DNA from 4 places in the Janthinobacterium sp. CG_23.3 genome. Region 2 is predicted to be linked to each of the others. Evidence: predicted binding sites of a transcription regulator. Region 2 holds the regulator's gene; each other region holds the start of a gene.

What was found. The regulator FNR, encoded in region 2, switches genes on or off when oxygen is low (the NO sensors DNR and NnrR bind a similar motif). The targets are predictions, from matches to a motif close to TTGATNNNNATCAA.
Region 1: paaA (1,2-phenylacetyl-CoA epoxidase subunit PaaA) is a predicted target of FNR. The motif match lies at 3,406-3,419, and genes of this name have one in related genera.
Region 3: ACFDR9_RS10930 (OmpW/AlkL family protein) is a predicted target of FNR. The motif match lies at 964-977, and genes of this name have one in related genera.
Region 4: ACFDR9_RS16880 (universal stress protein) is a predicted target of FNR. The motif match lies at 4,034-4,047, and genes of this name have one in related genera.

What each region holds. Positions count from the first base shown of each region.
Region 1 covers NZ_JBJXIB010000051.1:25,240-30,932, reverse strand. The annotation lists gene paaE (1,2-phenylacetyl-CoA epoxidase subunit PaaE) at 1-657, opposite strand, end outside; gene paaD (1,2-phenylacetyl-CoA epoxidase subunit PaaD) at 693-1,247, opposite strand; gene paaC (1,2-phenylacetyl-CoA epoxidase subunit PaaC) at 1,248-2,000, opposite strand; gene paaB (1,2-phenylacetyl-CoA epoxidase subunit PaaB) at 2,019-2,303, opposite strand; gene paaA (1,2-phenylacetyl-CoA epoxidase subunit PaaA) at 2,332-3,321, opposite strand; gene paaX (phenylacetic acid degradation operon negative regulatory protein PaaX) at 3,546-4,469, shown strand; gene ACFDR9_RS13755 (hypothetical protein) at 4,466-5,221, opposite strand; gene ACFDR9_RS13750 (hypothetical protein) at 5,431-5,693, opposite strand, start outside.
Region 2 covers NZ_JBJXIB010000018.1:26,344-32,036, forward strand. The annotation lists gene ACFDR9_RS07105 (sigma-70 family RNA polymerase sigma factor) at 1-387, shown strand, start outside; gene fnr (fumarate/nitrate reduction transcriptional regulator Fnr) at 538-1,299, shown strand; gene ACFDR9_RS07115 (FixH family protein) at 1,372-1,896, opposite strand; gene ccoG (cytochrome c oxidase accessory protein CcoG) at 1,914-3,311, opposite strand; gene ccoP (cytochrome-c oxidase, cbb3-type subunit III) at 3,325-4,245, opposite strand; gene ACFDR9_RS07130 (cbb3-type cytochrome c oxidase subunit 3) at 4,238-4,423, opposite strand; gene ccoO (cytochrome-c oxidase, cbb3-type subunit II) at 4,425-5,039, opposite strand; gene ccoN (cytochrome-c oxidase, cbb3-type subunit I) at 5,053-5,693, opposite strand, start outside.
Region 3 covers NZ_JBJXIB010000035.1:26,716-32,408, forward strand. The annotation lists gene ACFDR9_RS10920 (lysostaphin resistance A-like protein) at 1-317, shown strand, start outside; gene ACFDR9_RS10925 (MarR family winged helix-turn-helix transcriptional regulator) at 324-836, shown strand; gene ACFDR9_RS10930 (OmpW/AlkL family protein) at 1,044-1,661, shown strand; gene ACFDR9_RS10935 (antibiotic biosynthesis monooxygenase family protein) at 1,831-2,148, shown strand; gene ACFDR9_RS10940 (gamma carbonic anhydrase family protein) at 2,200-2,754, shown strand; gene lon (endopeptidase La) at 2,768-5,167, opposite strand; gene ACFDR9_RS10950 (aldehyde dehydrogenase family protein) at 5,266-5,693, opposite strand, start outside.
Region 4 covers NZ_JBJXIB010000072.1:39-5,731, forward strand. The annotation lists gene otnI (2-oxo-tetronate isomerase) at 113-895, shown strand; gene ACFDR9_RS16860 (hypothetical protein) at 1,019-1,861, shown strand; gene ACFDR9_RS16865 (hypothetical protein) at 1,885-2,370, shown strand; gene ACFDR9_RS16870 (TraR/DksA C4-type zinc finger protein) at 2,595-2,966, shown strand; gene phbB (acetoacetyl-CoA reductase) at 3,215-3,961, opposite strand; gene ACFDR9_RS16880 (universal stress protein) at 4,138-5,007, shown strand; gene ACFDR9_RS16885 (hypothetical protein) at 5,172-5,528, opposite strand.

The sequences.
Region 1 (5,693 bases), on a different contig from region 2:
TTCCGGGCCGCAGATGAAAGCGGTGTCGAAGTCCTCGATGTTGATCCAGTGGCGCAGCAACTGCTCGCACTTTTCCTTGGTGATGCGGCCGTTGAACAGGTCGATGTCCTGCTGCTCGCGGCTCATCACGTAGGCCAGGTTGAGGCGCTCCATGTAGCTGTCCTTCAAATCCGTCAGCTCTTCCTTGAAGATCACCGTGGACGAGGCGCGGTTGCCGTAGAACAGGGTGAAGCGGCTGTGCGGCTCGGCCAGCAGCGTGGTCTTGACGATCGACAGGATGGGCGTGATGCCGCTGCCGGCGGCGAAGGCCAGGTAGTGCTTCCGGTTGTCGGCCGCCAGCGGCACGTTGAAGTGGCCCATCGGCGGCATCACTTCCAGCGTGGCGCCGGGCTTCAAGGTGTCGTTGGCCCAGGTTGAAAAGGCGCCGCCCGGGGTGCGCTTGATGGCCACGCGCAGCGCGCCCTCCTGCACCGACGAGCAAATCGAATACGAGCGGCGGATGTCCTCGGCGTTGATGTTGGCGCGCAGCGTCAGGTGCTGGCCCTGCTGGAAGCGGAAGCTCTCTTGCAGCTCCGCCGGCACGGCGAAGGTGACGGCGATGGTGTCGCGCGTTTCGTTGCTGACTTTGGACACGGACAGCGGATAAAATTTGCTCATGGTCTTGCTCTCCATTGCGGGCGGGCGGGCCGCCGCTAGTGACACTTGAAGTAATCGAAGGGTTCGCGGCAATCGACGCATTTGTACAGCGCCTTGCACGGCGTCGAGCCGAACTGGCTGGTCAACTCGGTGTGGCTGGAGCCGCAGTTCGGGCACGCCACCACCAGCTTGGGCGCCGGGCGGCGCTTGACGCCGGCGCTCAAGCCGCTGATGTCGATCACCTGCTGCGCCGGCGGCGCGATGCCGTAGCCCTTCAGCTTGGCCTTGCCGCCCTCGCTCATCCAGTCGGTGGTCCAGGCCGGCGACAACTGGTTCACCAGCCGCACGTTGGCGACGCCGTGGCCGTGCAGCGCCGCCGTCACCGCTTCGGCGATCACCGCCATCGCCGGGCAGCCGGAATAGGTCGGGGTGATGGTCACGACGCACTCGGCGCCGCGCAGCTCGACCGCGCGCACGATGCCCAGGTCGACCACGGAAATGACCGGGATCTCGGGATCGGGCACCTCGCCCAACCAATCCCACACCTGTTCGGCGCTACAGGCCAAGGCGGGTTGAGGATCGGCGCTGGCGGCGGCTGGCGGCTGCTCCATTTACCACTCCGAGTTCGGGTAGGCGCGTTGCAGGAACTGCATTTCGGCCAGCAGGAAACCGAGGTGTTCGGTGTGGATACCCTGCTTGCCGCCCTTTTGCATCCAGGCGTCCGGCGCCGGCATGGCCAGGGTCGCCTCGGCGAAGATCTCGCCGACGTGCTCCAGCCATTGCGCGCGCAGTTCCTCGGCGGCCGGGGCGACGCCGGCCGCGACCATCGCCTGGTCGACCGCGTCGTACCTGAACATCTCGCCGGTGTAGGGCCACAGGCGGCTGGCGGCGGCCTGGGTCTTGGCGTGGCTGTCGGCGCTGCCGTCGCCCAGGCGCACCACCAGGTCGCCGCTGCGGCGCACATGGTAGGTGACTTCCTTGAGCGACTTCTCGGCCACTTCGACGATGCGCGGGTCGGCCGACTTGGCCAGGCCCTGCAACTGAAAGTAGTGCCAGGTGTCGAAGTAAAACTGGCGCACGATGGTGTCGGCGTAGTTGCCGTTCGGTTGCTCCAGCAGCAGGCAGTTCTTGAAGTCGTGCGCGTCGCGCAGGAAGGCCAGCTGGTCTTCAGTGCGGCCAAGGCCTTCGAGTTCGCCGGCGTAGTCCAGCCACAGGCGGGTCTGGCCCAGCAGGTCGAGCGCGACGTTGGTCAGCGCCATGTCCTCTTCCATCGCCGGGCCCTTGCCGCACAGCTGCGACAGCTGCTGGCTCAAGATCAGCGCGTTGTCGCCCAGGCGCAGCAGGTAATTGACTTTATCATCCACGATCACGGTCTCCGCGCGTCACAGGTTTTTGACTTCTTCCGGCATCGGGAAGAAGGTCGGGTGGCGATACACTTTGCTGTTGGACGGCTCGAACAGCGCGCCCTTGTCGCCCGGGCTGCTGGCGACGATGTCGGCGGCGCGCACCACCCAGATGCTGACGCCCTCGTTGCGGCGGGTGTAGACGTCGCGCGCGTTGTTGACCGCCATTTCGGCGTCGGACGCGTGCAGGCTGCCGACGTGCTTGTGCGCCAGGCCGTGCTGGCTGCGGATGAAGACTTCCCACAATGGCCATTCTTTGCTCATGAATATCCCCTTATCTGTATTGGTCTTGTCAGGCCGCCGCTTTGGCGCCGGCGTGTTTGTCGGCGTAGGCCAGCAGCGCGTCGCGGAACCAGGCGCCGTCCTCGTAGGCCTTGACGCGGGTTTGCAGGCGCTCCTTGTTGCACGGGCCGTTGCCCTTCAAGACGTTGTGGAACTCGGACCAGTCGATCTCGCCGAACTCGTAGTGGCCGGTCTCGGCGTTGAATCTCAAATCCGGGTCGGGCACGGTCAGGCCCAGGTAGTCGATTTGCGGCACGGTCTGGTCGACCATGCGCTGGCGCAGCTCGTCGTTGGAAAACAGCTTGATGCGCCACTGCGCCGACTGGGCGCTGTTGACGGACTCGGCGTCGGACGGGCCGAACATCATCAGCGTCGGCCACCACCAGCGGTTCAGCGCGTCCTGCGCCATGGCTTTTTGCGCCGGCGAGCCCTTGCACAGGCTCATCATGATGTCGTAGCCCTGGCGCGCGTGGAACGATTCCTCCTTGCAGACGCGGATCATGGCGCGGGCGTACGGCCCGTACGAGCAGCGGCACAGCGGGATCTGGTTGATGATGGCCGAGCCGTCGACCAGCCAGCCGACGGCGCCCATGTCGGCCCAGCTCAAGGTCGGGTAGTTGAAGATGCTGGAATACTTGGCCTTGCCCGAATGCAGCGCGGCGAGCAGTTCGTCGCGCGACACGCCCAGCGTCTCGGCGGCGCTGTACAGGTACAGGCCGTGGCCGGCCTCGTCCTGGATCTTCGCCAGCAGGATCGATTTGCGCTTCAGCGTCGGCGCGCGCGTCACCCAGTTGCCCTCGGGCAGCTGGCCGACGATTTCCGAATGGGCGTGCTGGGAAATTTGCCGGATCAGCGTCTTGCGGTAGGCGTCGGGCATCCAGTCCTTTGCCTCGATCTTGATGCCGGCGTCGATGCGGGCCTGGAAGGCCAGTTCGTCGGCGCCCATGTCGTCGGCCGAACGTACGTTCTTCAGACCGGTTTCAACCATTTGTGCGTACATGACCACTCTCCAAGTCGGTTTTTGTGCGCGGCGAGGCACACGCGATGAACGGATAATACGATACAAAATTATATTTGAATACACTTGATTTGAATCATTTACAGATTCCGTATCCCGTGCGCACGTTTGCGGCGCCGCGTGCAAAAATAATGCTGCGCCGATGCAAGGGCAAAGTAAACTCCTGCTTTCTTCGAATGTGAACGCGCGATTGCGCAAAGGGCCCGATGAGCGACAGCACCAGCACCGAATGGATCAGCGACTTTCTGGCGGCCGACCCGCCGCGCTCGAAGTCGCTGGTGATGACGATCTTCGGCGACGCCATCGTGCCGCACGGCGGCGTCGTCTGGCTGGGCAGCCTGATCGAACTGCTGGCGCCGTTCGGCGTCAACGACCGGCTGTTGCGCACCAGCGTGTTCCGCCTGGCGCAGGAGGGCTGGCTGGGGGCGCAACGCGACGGCCGCCGCAGCGCCTACGCGATCATGCCGGCGGCGCGGCGGCGTTTCGCGCGCGCCTACCGGCGCATCTACGCGCCGCTGGCGGCGCACTGGGACGGCAGTTGGACCATCATCATCGGCTCGGGCGGCAACATCGCCGCGGCCGAGCGCGGCGCGCTGCGCAAGGAATTGCTGTGGGAAGGGTATAGCGTGATCGCGCCGGGCATCTTCGGCCACCCCGGCGCCGACGCCGAGGTGCTCGAAGAGATCCTCAGCCGCAACGGCGTGCAGGGCAAGCTGTACGTCTGCCGCGCCACCGAGCTGCCGGGCGTGCCGCTGCGGCCGCTGCGCGACATGGTCGCCGAAGGCTGGGACCTGTCCGCCGTGACGCGCGGTTACGAACAGTTCAGCGCGCAGTTCCAGCCGCTGCTGGCGCTGCTGCGGGCGGCCCCGGTGGCGCCCGAGCAAGCCTTCGTCATCCGTCTGCTGCTGATCCACGCCTACCGCCGGGTCCAGCTGCACGACCCGCAACTGCCGCTGGAGCTGCTGCCGGCGCAGTGGCCGGGCAGCGCCGCCTACGAGCTGGCGCGCGCGCTGTACCGGCTGGTCTACACCGGCGCCGAGGGGCACCTGATGGCGACGCTGCGGCGCGAGGACGAGCGCGCCGCGCCGGCCGAGGAGGCGTTTTACCAGCGTTTCGGCGGCCTGCGCTAGCGGGTCTTGGCGGCGTCGGCGGCGCTCGCGGGGTTTTTGATGCGGCCGATCGCCGCCCACAACTGCTCGGCCGCGGCGGGGTTGGCCTGGACGAAGCGCTTCGACAGGCCGAGGTAGAACATTTCCTCGGCGAACGGTAGCGCCAGCGGCTCCACCTTGCCGGCGAATTCCAGCTTCTCCAGCAAGGCCTGGCCGTCGTTCTCCCAGCCGAGCGCGACGTCGCCGCGGCCGGCCGCCAGCTTGGTGAAATTGACCTCCAGGTTCTTGCCGGTGGCGTCGCTCGGCTGCCGGATCGCGGCCAGGCGGTCGCCGATCATCACGCTGCCGTAGCTGACCAGCACCGGGGTGCTCAGCTTGCTGAAATGCCGGCCGTCCCAGCCGACGCCGCCGCCGCTGCGCTGGTACGCCAGCACGCGCACGAACAGCACCGCGCGGCCCGGGTCCGGGCGGCCCTTCTTCATTGGATAGTCGAGCAGCTCGCGCCAGGTCGGCGTGTACGATGCGCTGGGATAGCCGTCGGCCAGGCCGGCGCGGATCTCCTCGCGGCAGCGCGTCACCGGCGCGTGGTACAGCTCCAGCCCGACGCCGGCCTCGGCCGCCGCGGCCTTGACCAGCGCACCGACCGAGCCGCCGCCGTCGGGCGTCAGGAACGGCGGGTGCGGCCGGGCGTCGACGCACAGGCGCAGCTTGAGGGCCTGCGCGTGCGCGGGCAACAACAGTGCGGCGCACAGGCAGCAACGCGACCAAACCATGCCCACTCCCGGGTGTATTGACAACCTAGCAGTGTAATCGGTTTCGTCGGGCGCGCCCAGAAAAAAATACGCCGCAGCAATAGCGGTGGCTTCGGCGCCGGAGTCGTCGACACCAAAGGCGTAAGCCCGGGGTCCGCCCCCTCGCGCCAAGGCCAGAAGACTTGACCCCGGCTCCCCGTCTTGGCTTGGTTTCCAGCGCCGCCGGCCCGCTACAGTTCCACGCCGGCGTCCTTCACCACCAGCTTGGCGCCGGCCAGCAAGTCCTGGCCCAGCTTGTCGAGCGCGTCGACCTGCGCCTGCATGGCGTCGAGGATGGCGCCGTTGAAGACGAACTCGGCCGGCGTGGTGTAGCCGGGAAAACGTATGATGCGCAGCAATTCCTTTAGCGTCGCGCCCTGCCCCAGGCGCGCCAGCGCGTCGCTGAGCGCGTCGATTTTCTGTTCCAGCTGCTTGACGTGCTCGTGCCCCTTGT
Region 2 (5,693 bases):
GACGTCGACGACGCCGTCCAGGAGGCCTTGTTGGTGCTGTCGCGCCGGCTCGGCTCGGTGCGCCTGCTGGCGGCGTTCTCCGGCTGGTTGTTCAAGGTGGTGCGGCACGAGTGCCGCAAGCTGGCCCGTCTGGCGCTGCGCCACGCTCCCTACGACGACGAGCGCGCCGAACGCTGGCTGGCCGCGCAGGACACGGCCGGCCTGCGGCTGGACCTGGTGAACGCGCTCGAATCGCTGCCGGCCGATTATCTGCACATGATCCTGTTGCGCGATTTCGCCGAGCTGAGCATCGCCGAAATCGCCGCCCTGCTCGGCCTGACGGCGGCCGCCGCCAAGAGCCGGCTGCACTGCGCCCGGCTGCTGGCGCGCGAGTATCTGGTGGGCTGAGGCGGGCGCCTGGCGTCGGGAGCGGCCGCCCCGGCGTAGTTGCCATATAATTAAATCGACCAACCCCGGGTCGTTTAGTGGGCTATTGCCACTTGGTAACGTCGGGATGCGATAAACTCCATGACAGCCTCCGAATAGGTATATCCCGCTATGCTCACAGAACTGCCCGCCCTGACCCTGCCCCGCGTTCCCGTGGAGGTGTTGCGCGCGCGCTGCTCCACCTGCAGCATGCACCAGTTGTGCCTGCCGATGGGCCTGGACATGGGCGATATGGACCGGCTCGACCAGATCATCGGCCGGCGCCGCAAGGTGCCGCGCGGCGCCACGCTGTTCCGCATCGGCGACCCGTTCGTCAACCTGTACGCGATCCGCCTCGGCCATTTCAAGACCTACCAGATCAACGCCGGCGGCGAGGAGCAGATCACCGGCTTCCAGATGGCCGGCGAGCTGCTCGGCATGGACGCGATCAGCGCCGACCGCCACCATTGCAACGCGGTGGCGCTGGAAGACAGCGAGGTGTGCGAAATCCCGTTTTCCAGCCTTGAACAGCTGCTCGGCGAGATGCCGACGCTGCTGCGCCATTTCCACCGCATGATGAGCCAGGAGATCACGCGCGAGCAAAGCGTCATGCTGTTGCTGGGTAATATGCAGGCGACCCAGCGCTTCGCCGCCTTCATCGTCAACCTGGGCTCGCGCTACGAGGCGCGCGGCTATTCGAGCGTCACGTTCCAGCTGCGCATGTCGCGCGAGGAAATCGGCAACTACCTGGGGCTGACCATCGAGAGCATCAGCCGGCTGTTGTCGAAGTTTAAGAAGGAAGGCTGGCTGCGCGTCAGCAACCGCGAAATTGAAATCCTTAATCCGGCCATGCTGAAGGCGATTACCGCCGGTACGCCGGAGGCTTGCGCCTAAGCCGCCGGCGACGCCGGTCGGCTGGCCCACGCCGTGTAACGGAGCTGGGCTAACCGACCTGCGGCAATCCCATCAATCGCTGCGCAGCGCCACGGCGCGCTGCGTCGGCCAGGTCCAACTGCCATCCAGGCGCCAGTCGCGCCGGGCGTTTTCCGCCAGCACTTGCCAGCGGCTGCGCTCGAACAGCGCCAGCGGCGCGCTGAAGTTGCCTTGCGCGTCGGGCTGGACCGCCAGTTTGATGTCCTTCTCCGGTTGCGTCGCATGGGCCAGGTGCAGCAGCAGCGGCGCGCTGTAGGGCAGGCCGTGGCTGTCGATCTTGCCCACCAGCACGGCGTTGGCGGCGTCGTAGCGCAGCGCCGCCGTCAGCCCCAGCGCGCTGGCCGCGCGGTCGCGCCGCAAGTCCTGGTTGATCGCCTTGCCCTTCTTGTAGTAGTCGCCCACCACCAGCGCGTCCTGGCGCGAAAACGCCAGGTAGCCGGTGTAGCTGCCGGCCACTATGACGATGAAGGGGCCGAGCATCAGCAACCACGGCCAGCGGTGCGTGTACCAGGGGCGTTCGGCCGGCGCCAGGGGGCGCAATGGCAATACGTTCGACATGGTTTCTCCTTTATTGCTTAGCGCGGCACAAAGAACACCGCTTTTTCCATCACGTGCAGGCTTGGGTCGTCGAGCGCCGTCAACTCGATGGCGATCTGGTTGGAACCCTTGGCCCCGGCGCCGTGGGCGGCGCGCAGGCGCACCGGCAGCGCCAGCGTTTCGGTGGCGCCGACGCTGACCTCGTCGGGCGTGACCAGCGCCAGGCTCGGCAGGCCCGACACCTTCACCTTGTAGCGGTGCGGCGTCTCCGCGGTGTTCATGATCTGCAGGCGGTAGACGTTTTCGACCATGCCGTCCTCGACTTCGCGCCCCATCGCGCCGCGGTCGCGGATCACGTCCAGCTTGAGCGGCGTGCGCAGCGCCAGCGAGCCGACCACGGCGGCGGTGATGACGGCCAGGATCGCCGTGTAGATCAGCACGCGCGGGCGCAGCGCGCGCTGGCGGATCTGCTCGACGCTGAAATTGTTGGCCAGCGCGTGGTCGGTGCTGTAGCGGATCAGGCCGCGCGGGCGGTCGATCTTGTCCATCACCGTGTTGCAGGCGTCGACGCAGGCGGCGCAGCCGATGCATTCGTACTGCAGGCCCTGGCGGATGTCGATGCCGGTCGGGCACACCTGCACGCACAGGGTGCAGTCGATACAGTCGCCCGTCTTGGCGGCGACGGCCGGCGTGGCCTTCTTGTTGAGCGCGCCGCGCGGCTCGCCGCGCTTGACGTCGTAGGTGATGATCAGCGTGTCCTGGTCGAACATCGCGCTCTGGAAGCGGGCGTACGGGCACATGTATTTGCAGACCTGCTCGCGCAGCCAGCCGGCGTTGCCGTAGGTGGCCAGCGCGTAGAACAGCACCCAGAACCATTCCCACGGCCCGAAGCTGAGCGTGGCCACCTCGTGCGCCAGCGTGTGGATGGGCGTGAAATAGCCGACGAAGGTGAAGCCGGTCCACAGCGCCACCGCGCCCCAGGCCAGGTGCTTGGCGGTTTTCTTGGCCGCCTTGCGCAGCGACGGCCCCTGCTTGTCGAGCAGCATGCGGGCGCTGCGCGTGCCCTCGATGCGGCGCTCGATCCACAGGAAGATTTCGGTGTACACCGTTTGCGGGCAGGCGAAGCCGCACCAGACCCGCCCGGCGATCGCCGTCACCAGGAACAGCAGGTAGGCGCAGATGATCAGCAGCGCCGCCAGGTAGATGAAGTCCTGCGGCCACAGCACCACGCCGAGGATATAGAACTTGCGCGTGCCGAGGTCGAACAGCAGGGCCTGGCGGCCGTTCCAGCTGAGCCACGGCAAGCCGTAGAACATCAGCTGGGTCAGCCAGACGCAGACCCAGCGCAGGCTGGCATAGCGGCCCTTCGCCTCGCGCGGATAAATCTCCTCGCGGGCCGCGTACATCTTGATCACTTGGGGGGCGGGATCGCTCATGGCTGCTCGCCTATCAAGGTTGCGGGTTCGACAGGCTCCACACGTACGATGCCAGCACATGTACCTTGGCCTCGCCGAGGAAGTCGTCGAACGCCGGCATGGCGTTGCTGCGGCCCTTGCGGATGGTTTCCATGACGGTGTCGGCGCTGCCGCCGTACAGCCAGATCTTGTCGCTCAGGTTGGGCGCGCCCAGCGCCTGGTTGCCGGTGCCGCCGGCGTTGTGGCAGGCCATGCAGGCGCCGAACTTGTTTTTGCCGAACACCACCTTGATCGGGTCGGCGGTCGAGCCGGACAGGCTCAGCACGTAGTGGGCGACGTTTTCCACGTCCTTGTCGCTGCCCAGCGCCGCGCCCATCGGCGGCATCTGGCCGTTGCGCCCGTGCAGGATGGTGGTCTTGATGATCTCCGGCGTGCCGCCGTACAACCAATCCTTGTCGGTCAGGTTCGGAAAGCCCTTGTTGCCGCGCGCGTCCGAGCCGTGGCATTGCGCGCAGTAGGTCAGGAACAGCCGCTCGCCGACGGCGTGCGCGGTCGGGTTGGCCGCCACCGTCTTCAGGTCCTGTCCGAGGAATTGCTTGAACAGGGGGCCGTAGTCGGCGTCGGCCTTGTCCAGCTCGCCCTGGTACTGGCCGCTGGACTTCCAGCCCAGCTTGCCGGCGTAGGTGCCCAGGCCCGGGTAGAGGAACAGGTAGGCCAGCGCGAACACGATGGTGATGTAGAACAACCACATCCACCAGCGCGGCATCGGCGTGTTCAGCTCGGTCAAGTCCTCGTCCCAGATGTGGCCGGTGGTACCGACCGGGCCGTCGTGGTCCTTCAGCGCGCCGACCTTGTGGGTCGACTGCGAGTACAGCAGCACGCCGCAGCCGAAGATGCCCAGCAGCGACAGCACGACGATGTAGATGTTCCAGAAACCGCTGGTGAAGTCAGACATGGCCGCCCTCCCCCACGACGATGTCGGCGGCGTCGTCGGCGAACGGCAGTTGCGCGGCGCTGTCGAAGTCGCTGCTGCGCCGGGTCACGAAGGTCCACCACAGGATGCCCAGGAAGGTGGTGAAGGAAACCACCGTCATGACGCTGCTGGCGCTGTCAAAGAGGTTCTCGATTGCCATGCTAGTTCCTTGTCTTGATTAATGTGCCCAGGCCCTGCAGATAGGCGATCAGGGCGTCTTCTTCGGTCTTGTCCACCAGCGCGGCCGGCGCGGCGGCGATCTCGGCCTCGCTGTACGGGTCGCCCAGGCGTTTCAGCGCGCGCATTTTCGGCGCGATCTCGGCCGGCACCAGGGCGGTTTTCGCCAGCCATGGATAGTTCGGCATGTTCGACTCGGGCACCAGGTCGCGCGGCTTGTTCAAATGGGTTTTGTGCCATTCGTCGCTGTAGCGCCCGCCCACCCGCGCCAGGTCGGGGCCGGTGCGTTTCGAACCCCACTGGAACGGCCGGTCGTAGACGAACTCGCCGGCGACCGAGTAGTGGCCGTAGCGTTCGGTTTCGGCGCGGAACGGCCGGATCATCTGCGAGTGGCAGTTGTAGCAGCCCTCGCGCACGTAGATGTCGCGCCCGGCCAGGCGCAGCGGCGTGTACGGCTTGAGGCCGGCGATCGGCTCGGTGGTCGACTTCTGGAAGAACAGCGGGACGATCTCGACCAGGCCGCCGACGCTGACCACCAGCGTCACCAGCGCGATCAGCAGCCAGGGGTTCTTCTCAATCCATTCATGTGAAAATTTCATCGCTCACTCCGAATCAGGCGTGGGCCGCGGCCAGCGCGGGAATGCGCGCCGTCACCGATTGGCGGCCGCGCAGGGTCATGTAGGTGTTGTAGCCCATCAACAGCATGCCGCTCAGGTACAGCAAGCCGCCGCCGAAGCGCACCACGTAGTACGGATAGGTCGCCTTGACCCCCTCGACGAAGGTGTAGGTCAGGGTGCCGTCGGGGTTGACCGCGCGCCACATCAGGCCCTGCATCACGCCGGCGATCCACATCGCCGCGATGTACAGCACGATGCCGATGGTGGCGACCCAGAAGTGCATGTCGATCAGGCGGGTGCTGTACATCCTGGTCCGGCCGGCCAGGCGCGGCAACAGGTAGTAGATCGAGCCCATCGTGATGAAGCCGACCCAGCCCAGGGCGCCGCCGTGGACGTGGGCGATGCCCCAGTCGGTGTAGTGCGACAGCGAGTTGATGGTCTTGATCGACATCATCGGCCCCTCGAAGGTGGCGATGCCGTAGAACGACAGCGAGACGATCAGGAACTTCAGGATCGGGTCGGTGCGCAGCTTGTGCCAGGCGCCCGACAAGGTCATCATGCCGTTGATCATGCCGCCCCACGACGGCGCCAACAGGATCAGCGAAAACACCATGCCGATCGACTGGGTCCAGTCGG
Region 3 (5,693 bases), on a different contig from region 2:
CCACCTTCCTGGCGGTCAATCTGTTCCTGACCTGCGTCGCCGAGGAGGCGTTCTTCCGCGGCCTGCTGCAGGAGCGGCTGGCCGGCGCGCTGGCCGGGGTGCGCGGCGGCGCCGTGCTGGCGGTGCTGGCGTCGGGCCTGCTGTTTGGCGCCGCCCATGCCGGCGGCGGGCCGATCCTGGTGGCGCTGGCCAGCGTGGCCGGCTTCGGCTACGCCTATGCATACGCGGCCACGAAACGCATCGAAGCGCCGATCGTGGCGCATTTCGTCTTCAACGCCATCCACTTTATTGGCTTCACCTATCCGTACGCGGTGTAGTGCTCCATGAAACCTGGACTTGGAACGCAATTGCGCCATTTGATCGAGCTGTTGGACGGCGCGGTTGCGCGGGCCTACGTGGAAGCGGGCCTGTCGTATCGGCCGCGCTACACGCCGGTGATGCGCGCGCTGATACGGCTGGAGCCGTCCAGCATCGGCCAAATCGCCGAGCTGGCCGGCATCACGCAGCCGGCCGCCACGCAGACCATCGCCCTGATGAGCAAGGAAGGGCTGGTGTCGGTGCAGCCGGGGCCGGTTGACGGCCGCCAGCGCCTGATCCGGCTTACCGAGCAGGGCCGGGTACTGCTGCCGAAGTTGCAGGCTTGCTGGCAGGCGAACGGCGCGGCGGCCGCGGCGCTGGACGCCGAACTGGCGTCGCCGCTGTCCGAGGCGCTCGGCAACGCCATCGCCGCGCTCGAAGCCAAGCCCTTCGGCGCGCGCATCGCCGAGGCGCGCGCACGCCTGGCCGCCTCCGAGCGGGCGGATCGGCAGCCTCAGGATAGCTTCAAAAAAATGTAATACAAAACGATGAAGCACTACTTCTTTGATGCTGGAATGCGGCTACAGCCGTTAGTGTGAATAACTATCATCTATCCTGATTATCTCTGTCGAAAAGAACTATATCCTGATGGCCATCCTTGGAATTTTGATATAGATCAATGATTTTTTCGCGCTGCACAAATACACTTCGCAGCGTTACTTAACGACAAGAAAGAGGGAAATAGAATGAAGAAGTCAGCAATTGCATCGGCGATGATTTTCGCGGCATTGGGTTTGTTCGCCGGCCAGGCAATGGCGCAGCAAAGCCCGTGGCTGGTGCGCGCACGCGCGGTGCATCTGAACCCGGCCGACAAGTCCGACCCGATCGCCGGCGTCGGCCGCTCCGACCTGTTGAGCGTGAGCAGCAAGACCATTCCCGAAGTCGATATTTCCTACTTCTTCACACCGAATATCGCGGCCGAACTGGTGTTGACCTATCCGCAAAAACACGACGTCATGCTCGACGGCAGCAAGATCGGCACCTTCAAACACCTGCCGCCTACGCTGTCGATGCAATACCATTTCCTGCCCGACGCGCAACTCAATCCCTACCTGGGCGCGGGCATTAACTACACCAATATTTCCAAGGTTAAGTTGCTGAACGGCGCCGCCGAGCTGGAACACAGCAGCTGGGGCCTGGCCGTGCAAGCCGGCGTTGATTTCAAGCTCGACAAAAACTGGTCGCTGAATCTGGATATCAAAAAAGTGCAGATCCGCAGCGACGTCATGATTGGCGGCCAGAGGGTCAGCGCCGTCAAGATCGATCCGTTGTTGATCGGCGTGGGCGTGGGTTATCGTTTCTAAAGAATATCGTTTGAAGCAAGCATCCGGCCGCTGTGGCCGGAATTTTTTTGTCCATTGCATCTTCTCCCGATTACAATCTGCATTTTGCGTGAATGCCACCGTGGTCACGCAAACCAAGGATGTACGCCTCTGGTTTTTCTCCGCCGCCGGCACTTCGATAAGGGACGCCATGTATTCCGCCACATTTATTTTCGACACCAAACAATTCGACGCCGAATTCCACCGGCTCGATGCGCTGATCGCCGAGGCCGCCAAGGCTACCGACGGCTATCTCGGCGAAGAGTCGTGGGAAGACCCGAAGACCGGCCGCGTTTCCAACGTTTACTATTGGCAGTCCGAACTGGGTCTCAAGCAATTGATCGAGCATCCCAGCCACCAGGAGGCGAAAAAGCGCTACAGCGAATGGCTCAGCGGCTATCAGGTTATCATTTCCCAAGTGCTGCGCACCTATGGCGACAAGACCATGGACCACCCGGCGGCGACGTAAGCCGGTCCGCGCGCCGCGCTATTTTTCCTTCTACCGTATCAGGAACGTTACATGCCTATCAGCTCTTACCTCGACACTCGCCCGCAATTGGCGCAGCGCGTTTATCTGCACGACACGGCCCAGGTGATCGGCGACGTGCAGATCGGCCACGACAGCTCGGTCTGGTGCAACACCGTGCTGCGCGGCGACGTCAACCGCATCCGCATCGGCGTGTGCAGCAACATCCAGGACTTTGCGATGGGCCACGTCTCGCACAAGAGCGCGTCCAAGCCGAACGGCTCGCCGTTGCTGATCGGCGACTACGTCACCATCGGCCATTCGGTGATCCTGCACGGCTGCACGATAGGCGACGAATGTCTGATCGGCATGGGGAGTATCGTCATGGACGACGTCGTGGTGCAGAAGCAGGTGATGGTCGGCGCCGGCAGTTTGGTGTCGCCTGGCAAGGTGTTGGAGAGCGGCTTCCTGTACGTCGGCCGCCCGGCTGTGCAAGTGCGCGCGCTCAGCGCGGAGGAGGTGGCTTACCTCAAATATTCGGCCGAACATTATGTGCGCGTGAAGAACAACTACCAGGCCGGCGCGCCGGCCGTCGCCGCCGCTGAATAAAGCGCCCGTCGGGTCAAACCTCGATGGCCGGCCCGGGGATGTGCTGCGCCGGCTCGGCCAGCGCTTCGCGCACCGCGTCGCCGACGTTGCCGAGCCAGATGAATTGCAGCTGCCGCCGCGTGTCCTCGGGGATGTCTTCCAGGTCTTTCTGGTTGCGCGCCGGCAGCAGCACGGTGGCGATGCCGGCCCGCTGCGCCGCCAGTACCTTTTCCTTGATGCCGCCGACCGGTAGGACCAACCCGCGCAGGCTGATTTCGCCGGTCATCGCGCGTTCGCTGCGCACCGGCCGCCCCGTCATCAGCGAGGCCAGCGCGATGAACATGGCCACTCCCGCGCTGGGACCGTCCTTGGGGATCGCGCCGGCCGGCACGTGCACGTGGATGTCGTGCTTTTTGAACCGCTCGGCGCCGATGTGCAGTTCCGCCGAATTCGCCTTCAGCAGCGTTAGCGCCGCCTGCGCGCTTTCCTTCATCACCTCGCCGAGCTGGCCGGTCAGGATCAGCTTGCCCGCTCCCGGGGTGCGGCTCGCTTCGACGAACAGGATGTCGCCGCCCACCGGCGTCCAGGCCAACCCGGTGGCCACGCCCGGCAGGCTGGTACGCATGGCCAGTTCGCTTTCGAATTTGGCCGGCCCGAGTAGCGCGTGCAAGTCGGCCGGTTCGATGCGCAATTGCTGCGCGCTGCCCTCGGCGACGCGCATCGCCGCGTGGCGGAACACGGCGCCGATTTCGCGTTCGAGGTTGCGCACCCCGGCCTCGCGGGTGTAGTCGCCGATGATGGCGCGCAGCGCCGCGTCGCCGATTTCGCATTGCCCGGGCGCCAAGCCGTTGGCTTCGCGCTGGCGCAGCAGCAGGTAGCGCCGGGCGATCTGCTCCTTTTCCTGGGCCGTGTAGCCGGGCAGCGAAATCACCTCCATGCGGTCGCGCAGCGGGCCCGGCACGGTGTCGAGCACGTTGGCGGTGCAGATGAACATCACCTTCGACAGGTCGAAGGGCAGCGCCAGGTAGTTGTCGCGGAAGGTCGCGTTCTGCTCCGGGTCGAGCACCTCAAGCAGGGCCGCCGCCGGGTCGCCGTGGAAACCGGCGCCGAGCTTGTCGAGTTCGTCGAGCATCAGCACGCAGTTGCGGGTGGCGGCCTTGCGCAGCGCCTGGATGATGTTGCCGGGCAGGGCGCCGACGTAGGTGCGGCGGTGGCCGCGGATTTCCGCCTCGTCGTGCACGCCGCCCAGGCTGACGCGGGCGAACTTGCGGCCGGTGGCGTGGGCGATGCTGTGGCCCAGCGAGGTCTTGCCGACGCCGGGCGGGCCGACGAAGCACAGGATCGGACTCTTGCCGTGCGGATTGAGCTTGCGCACGGCCAGGTATTCGAGGATGCGGCGCTTCACCTTGTCGAGTCCGAAATGGTCGTCGTCGAGCACCCGGCGCGCCGCCGGCAGGTCGATCTTGTCCTCGCTGAGCGCCGCCCACGGCAGCTCGGCCAGCCACTCCAGGTAGGTGCGCAGCATTGAATACTCGACCGCCCCCTCGGACATTTTTTCCAGCCGCCTCAGCTCCTTGCGGGCGTGCGCCTCTGCCTCGGGCGGCAGGCCGGCGCCGGCGATGGCCTCGACCAGGTCGGCCAACTCGGCCGGGCCGCCTTCGCCTTCGCCCAGCTCCTTCCTGATGGTGTTGAGTTGCTCTCGCAGCATGAATTCGCGCTGGCGCTCGTCCATGCGCTCCTTGGTCTGCTGGTTGATGTGCCGCGACAGGCGCAGCACCTCGATGCGCTGCACCAGCTCGGCGAGCACCTTGTCTAGCCGCTCCGGCAAGTCCAGCGTTTCCAGGATCACCTGCTTCTCCTGCACGCTGATGTCCATCAGGCCGGCGACGAAATCGGCGTAGCTGGCAGCCGAGGTGATGTGCTGCGCGGCGGCGGCCAGCTCGGCCGGCACCTGCGGCAGCAGGCCGAGGATTTCCATCGACCGTTCCCGCAGTTGCATCAGGCGCGCCTGGATTTCCGTGCTTTGCTCGCTCGCCTCCGGCAACATCTGCACGCGCGCCGCGTGGAAGGGGTAGCCGTCGAGGAATTCGATGACGCGAAAACGCTGCAAGCCCTGGCAGACGATGTAGTGCTCGTTGTCTTGCGCGCTGACGTAGCGCAGGATGCCGGCCATGGTGCCGATCTGGTGCAACTGGTCCGGCCGCGGCGCGTCGACGTCGGGGTCGCGCTGCAACACCATGCCGACGTCGCGGTCGTCGCGGGTGGCGCGCTGGACCGCGGCGATGGTGTCCTCGCGGCCGATATGCACCGGCGCGACCAGGCCCGGGAACAGTACCAGGTTGCGCAGCGGCACGATGATCAGCGCGTCGGGCGGCAACGCCGGATGCGGCTGCGCGCTGGCGGGCGGATCGTAAAATTCTTGTTCGGCGTTCATGGCGTTCGCTGGCGTGGAGGGCTGTGGTGGTTGGACACAATCCATCGCGCCGCGTTCCTGCAAAAAACCACCGGCGCAGCGCCGGCCCGCCGATCCGCCTACACCCCGCAATACGCGGTCTTGACGGTGGTGAAAAACTCGGCGGCGTAGTTGCCCTGTTCGCGCGCGCCGTAGCTGGAGCCTTTGCTGCCGCCGAACGGCACGTGGTAGTCGACGCCGGCGGTCGGCACGTTGACCATCACCATGCCGGCCTGGGCGGCGCGCTTGAAGTGGGTCGCGTATTTCAGCGAGCCGGTGCAGATCCCGCTCGACAGGCCGAATTCGCTGTCGTTGGCCATCGCCAGCGCGTGCTCGTAGTTGTCGGCGGGGATGACGCTGGCGACCGGGCCGAAGATTTCCTCGCGGCTGATGCGCATGTCGTTGCTGCACTCGGTAAACAGGGCGGGGCGCAGGTAGAAGCCGTTGGCGGCGCGCTCCAGGCGTTCGCCGCCGAAGGCCAGGTGGGCGCCCTCGTCGCGGCCGATCT
Region 4 (5,693 bases), on a different contig from region 2:
ACTATCTTGCCAAGGTCTTGGGGCTGCCGGCCTGATTCTTCATGCAATCGCCCTGGGTCTGCCCCCCCTTGGTTTTGCTTTAAGATAGCAACACCCACTGCCCCTGCACCCCATGCCCAAATTCGCCGCCAACCTGTCCATTCTCTTCACCGAGTACGATTTCCTCGAGCGTTTCGGCGCCGCCCGGCAAGCCGGCTTCGACGCCGTCGAATTCCTCTTCCCCTACGCCTACGAAGCGCGCGACATCGCCGAGCAACTGCGCCGCCACGGCCTGACGCTGGTGCTGCACAACATGCCGGCCGGCGACTGGGCCGCCGGCGAACGCGGCATGGCCTGCGACCCGCTGCGCACGGCCGAGTTCCGCGGCGGCGTCGACCTGGCGCTGCGCTACGCCGCCGCGCTGGGCGTCAAGCAACTCCACTGCATGGCCGGCATCACGCCGCCGCACGCCAACGCCGAACTGGCCCGCGCCACCTTCGTCGACAACCTGCGCTACGCCGCCGACCGCTGCCGGCCGCACGGCGTCGACGTGCTGATCGAACCGATCAATACCTACGACATGCCCGGCTATTTCCTGTCGCGCAGCGCGCAGGCCCTGGCCATCATCGCCGACTGCGGCCGCGGCAATCTGTTCCTGCAATACGACATCTATCATATGCAACGCATGGAGGGCGAGCTGAGCAACACGATTCGCGCCAACCTGGCGTCAATCAAGCATATACAACTGGCCGACACGCCCGGACGGCACGAGCCAGGCAGCGGCGAAATCAACTACCGCCACCTGTTCGCCCTGCTCGACGGGATCGGCTACACCGGCTGGATTGGCTGCGAATACCGGCCGCGCGCCGGCACCGACGCCGGGCTGGGCTGGCGCGCCGCGCTAAGCGACGTTTAGCTCCCCCCCGTCGGCGCGGCCGCGGCCGACCCGCCGGCGCCTTGTTTTCGCTCAAGACGGCGCCCGCAGCCAGGCGCAACAATATCCTATCAATAGGACAGGTAAACGTTGCCGAAAGAACGCATGAAACTCCGCCACTGTATCATCGCGCTGGGACTGGCAATTACCCTGGGCGGCTGCGCCACCGCCAGCAAGGAGCGCATGCGTGAGGTGCGCGAATTTGCCGCCGAGTCGGCCAAATTGGACGCCTTCGCCGAATTGAGCGAGCGCTACCGTGACACCTACCAGCGCGAACAACCGTATCTGTCGCGGCAGGCCGACGCGCGCGAACGCGAACTCGACGTCCGCCGCCGCGCCGCCTACGACGACATCGTACGCATCCAGCAAGCGGTGGTGCGCTACCTGCACACGCTGGGCACGCTGGCCGGCGCCGAGCAAAAGCGCCACCCCGCGCCGGCCGCGCAAGCCGGCGCCGCCATCCAGTCCTGGCCCGACAGCGGCATCGACGAGCGCCACGTCGCCGCCTACACCAGCCTGACCACGCTGGTCGCGAACACGCTCAGCGCGCCCTACCAGGACCGCGCCGTGCGCGCCATGGTCAATGACGGCGACGCGCCCTTGCGCAGTCTGCTCGACGCAATGGCGGCGCTGCTGCGCTACTACGACAAAACCGGCGCCAACGAAAAGCGCATCGTGCTCGGCCTGTTCGACATTGAAATCGCCTTCGCCGACGCGCCGCGCGACCGTCTGCTGGCCACGCTGGCCAGGGCGCACCAGCAAAACAAGGCGGCCGAATACAGCCTGGTCGAGCGGCGCCACCGCGTGGCCGAGCACAACCTGGCCGCGCTTATCCAGGGCCAGCGCGCACTGGCCGCGCAACTGGGGCAGCCGCCAGAACCGACGCCAGCGGCGCCCGGCGCCGACGTGCGCGCCAGCCGCGCCGCGCCCGACGCCAGCCAGCACTGAAGAGCCAGCAAGGAGAAACCCGCATGGATTACCAAGACCGGAAAGACCCGGCGCTGGCCAGCGCCAGCCAGGTCGAGCAGTTGGCCGACAGCTTGTCTGACGCGGCCGACGCGCTGCACACGCGCGTGATGCGGGCGATCCGCAAGCGCCCGCTGGGGGGCGCCGCCCCGCCCGGCCTGGAGCTGGTGCTCAGCCAGGCCGAGGCGCAAACCATGTTCGACGCCGAGGTCAGCCTGCGCCAGCGCGCCAACGAACTCTACATCGACGCCGGCGGCTACGCGCTACAGGGCTTGGACACGTCGCAGCACAGCCTGATGGAGCTAACCGACACGGCCAAACAAAAAATCGCCCGGATCAACAACCTGAAAGACTTGATCGCCATTGGCAGCGACCTGCTGACCCTGGCCGGCGCCGTCATCGCCGGCAAACCCGACCGCGTCGCCAAGGCGCTGGGGCACATGCACGAGCATTTCGCCGGTTTGAAAAAGGACAAAGCCGGCCCGGGCTGACGCCGCCGCGCGGCGTCGGGGATGGCGTCAGAGGGACGCGAACGCTGAAATTTACACCAAAGGCAAAGAGCCGGGGCCAGACCTTCTGGCCCTGCATTTACGCCGCTGCACAGACGCGCGCGGCCCCGTTGAGCTGAGTCAATCGAAACGCCTCAAGTACCTCAAGCCGGACGCCGGACGATGGGCTACCATGGCTGGGTAGGCACACCCCGGGCGGAGCGGCAATGAACGGACTGGACCAGGCACAAATTTCGCGGCTGCAAAGCTTGCTGGAACGGCGCAAGGTTTCGCTGCTCAGCCAGCTTGCCGACGACGCCGTCGCGGCCGGCCTGCGCGCGGGCGCCTCCAGCGAAATCGAGGCCTCGCCGGCCGACAACGCCAGCCTGCGCACCTTGAACGAGCTGGTCAACGAAGCGGCCGAGCACAACGCCGCGCAACTGCGCACCGTCAAGCATGCGCTCGCCAAATTTAAAGACGACAGCTACGGCATCTGCGAAAGCTGCGGCGAAGCCATCGGCGTCTCGCGCCTCGACGCCCGCCCGGAGGCGCGCTTTTGCATCGCCTGCCAGACGAATATGGAAAAGGCCCGCAGATAAGGCGCCTGATCGACGCTTACGCTGCGGGCCCCGCCACTACACGCGCTCTTTACTACGATGCTTTACCGCTGTGCTTTACCGCTGCGCTTTACTGCTTTTTTACCAGTGATTCATTACTGATTCACCACTGGCGCATGGACTACCCGTCTTTACCGCCACGGCACGCGCCGCTTGCTACCACTCGCCGGACCTGCGTCTATGCGCCGCCTCGGCGGTGTTGTCTCCTCCACTGCCCCTTGCCGGCCCGCTCAGCTCATGTGCTGGCCGCCGTTGATCGCGATATTGGCGCCCGTCACGAAACCGGCCTCCTCCGACGTCAGGTAGGCCACCAGCGCGGCCACCTCGTCGGGTTCGCCCAGGCGCCCGACCGGAATTTGCGGCAGGATCTTGGTCGCCATGATTTCGCCCGGCACCTTCGTCACCATGCGCGTGCGCAAATAGCCGGGCGAGACGGTGTTGACGGTAATGCCGTGGCGCGCCACTTCCAGCGCCAGCGCCTTGGTGAAACCGTGCATGCCGGCCTTGGCGGCGGCGTAGTTGCTCTGGCCGAAGGCGCCCTTCTGGCCGTTGACGGACGAAATATTGATGATGCGGCCCCATTTTTGCGCCAGCATCGGCTCCAGCGCCTGCTTGCTCATGTTGAACACGCTGTCGAGGTTGGTGCGCAGCACCGTGCTCCAATCCTCCGGTTTCATATTGCGCATGCTCTGGTCGCGCGTGATGCCGGCGTTGTTCACCAATATGTCGATGCGCCCCATCTCCGCCAGCAGCTTTTGCATCATCCATTCGCAGTCGGCGTAGTCGGCCACGTCGACCTTGTAGCCGGTGAAGCGGAAGCCCTCGTCCTTTTCCGCCTCGATCCAGTGCTGGGCCTGGTCGTTGCCGGGTGAATACGTCGCCGCCACCGTGTAACCGGCCTTGTGCAGGCGGCGGCAAATCGCCGTGCCCAGGCCGCCCATACCGCCCGTTACCAGGGCCACTTTTTTATCGTCCATGTCTACTCCTCGTCGCTGATTATTGTTTTTACAATTAAAAACCTAGTCTATGAGGTGCGCCTGCACTCGATATTGCGTTGGATCAAACGCCCAGCTTGCTCCCGGCTGAGCGGCGACAGGGCGCGCGCGCGCGTTTTCCGGTACCATGGAAGGATCCGCACTGTAAGGACCACGCCATGTCCTATAAAACCGTACTCGTGCATATCGACGACGGCGCCTCCGCCGGCGCGCGCATCGACCTTGCCGCCGCCATCGCGCGCAGCCAGGGCGGCCACCTGGTCGGCGTGGCACTCACCGGCGTCTCGCGCTTCCTTTACCAGAACGTCACCAACATCGACGACGACCCGAACCTGGCGCTGCACCTGAGCTTTTTGCGCGAGCGCGCCGGCCACGCCCTGACCGGCTTCGAGCAGCGCATGGCGGCGCTGGGCCTGGACGGGTTCGAACAGAGCGTCGTCGACGACGAGGCCGGCGGCGGCGTCAGCCTGCTGGCGCGCTACGCCGACCTGGTCGTCATTGGCCAGTTGAACCCGGCGCAACCGTCGAGCGCCGTCATGAGCGACTTTCCCGCCTATGTCGTGATCCATTCCGGCCGGCCCGTGCTGATCGTGCCGTACGCCGGCGCGGCGGCGGCGGCGCCGCGCCGCGCGCTCATTTCCTGGAACGCCAGCAAGGAGGCCAGCCGCGCCGTCAGCGCCGCGCTGCCGCTGCTGAAACAGGCGGCCGAAGTACACATTGTCGTGCTCGACGCCGAGCAAAACGCCGCCGAGCACGGCGCCGACCCGGGCGCCGAGATCGCGCTCTACCTGCGCCGCCACGGCGTGATCGGTAACATCGCGCTGCGCCAGTCGCCGCGCCAAGGCGGCCGCGGCCGCCGCCGCCCCGGCGCCGTCGGCGACACCCTGCTCTCGCACGCGGCCGACGTGGCGGCCGACCTGCTGGTGATGGGCGCCTACGGCCACTCGCGCTTTCGCGAAACCATTCTCGGCGGCGTCACCCGCACGGTGCTCGAAAGCATGACGATTCCGGTGCTGATGGCGCATTAGGCGGACAGTCGGGCATTCAGGTAGGCGGCTTCGGCGTGGCAACGATACACACCAAGGGCGTAGCCCCGGGGTTAACCTGAAGGTTTGGCCCCGGCTGGTTGCCTCGGGTGGATGTTCAGCGTTGCCGGCCCGCGCAAATAACGGCAAGGGGGGCGGCGCGGCCGCTAGCCGTCCGAATGCCACGGCTGGCTACGGATCTTGGCGACCTGGCGTTGCGCCAGCCACGTCCACAACTGCAGCGCGTCCGGCTGGCTCAGCGCCGCCATCCGCCTCGGGCTGGCCAGGGCGATCTCGCAATCGCGGTCCGACCATTCCTCGAATTTGACGTCGCCGCCGCCGCTCACTTCGACCTCGTACATCAAGCCGTCGTCGTAGCCGAAACGCAGCACGGCCGCGCCGGCGCCTTCCGCGCCGGACGGCGCGCGGTACACCTCGCCCAGCGCCTCGGCCAGTTGCGCCGCCGACGGCGCCGCCACGTCGCGCCCGTCCACCCTGGTGAGAACCACCCATGCTTGTGTCATTGACGCGTCCTCCTATCAATACTCGTTAGCGCTCCTCTGGCGGCGGCGTTGCGGCGGCGGCCATGGTCCACTTCGGCATGGGCCGGTGGCAAGGTACTAATTTCATACTAACAGGAATAATACCGACATTGTGCCTTTAAAGTAGGCAAATTATTCGGCCCGCCC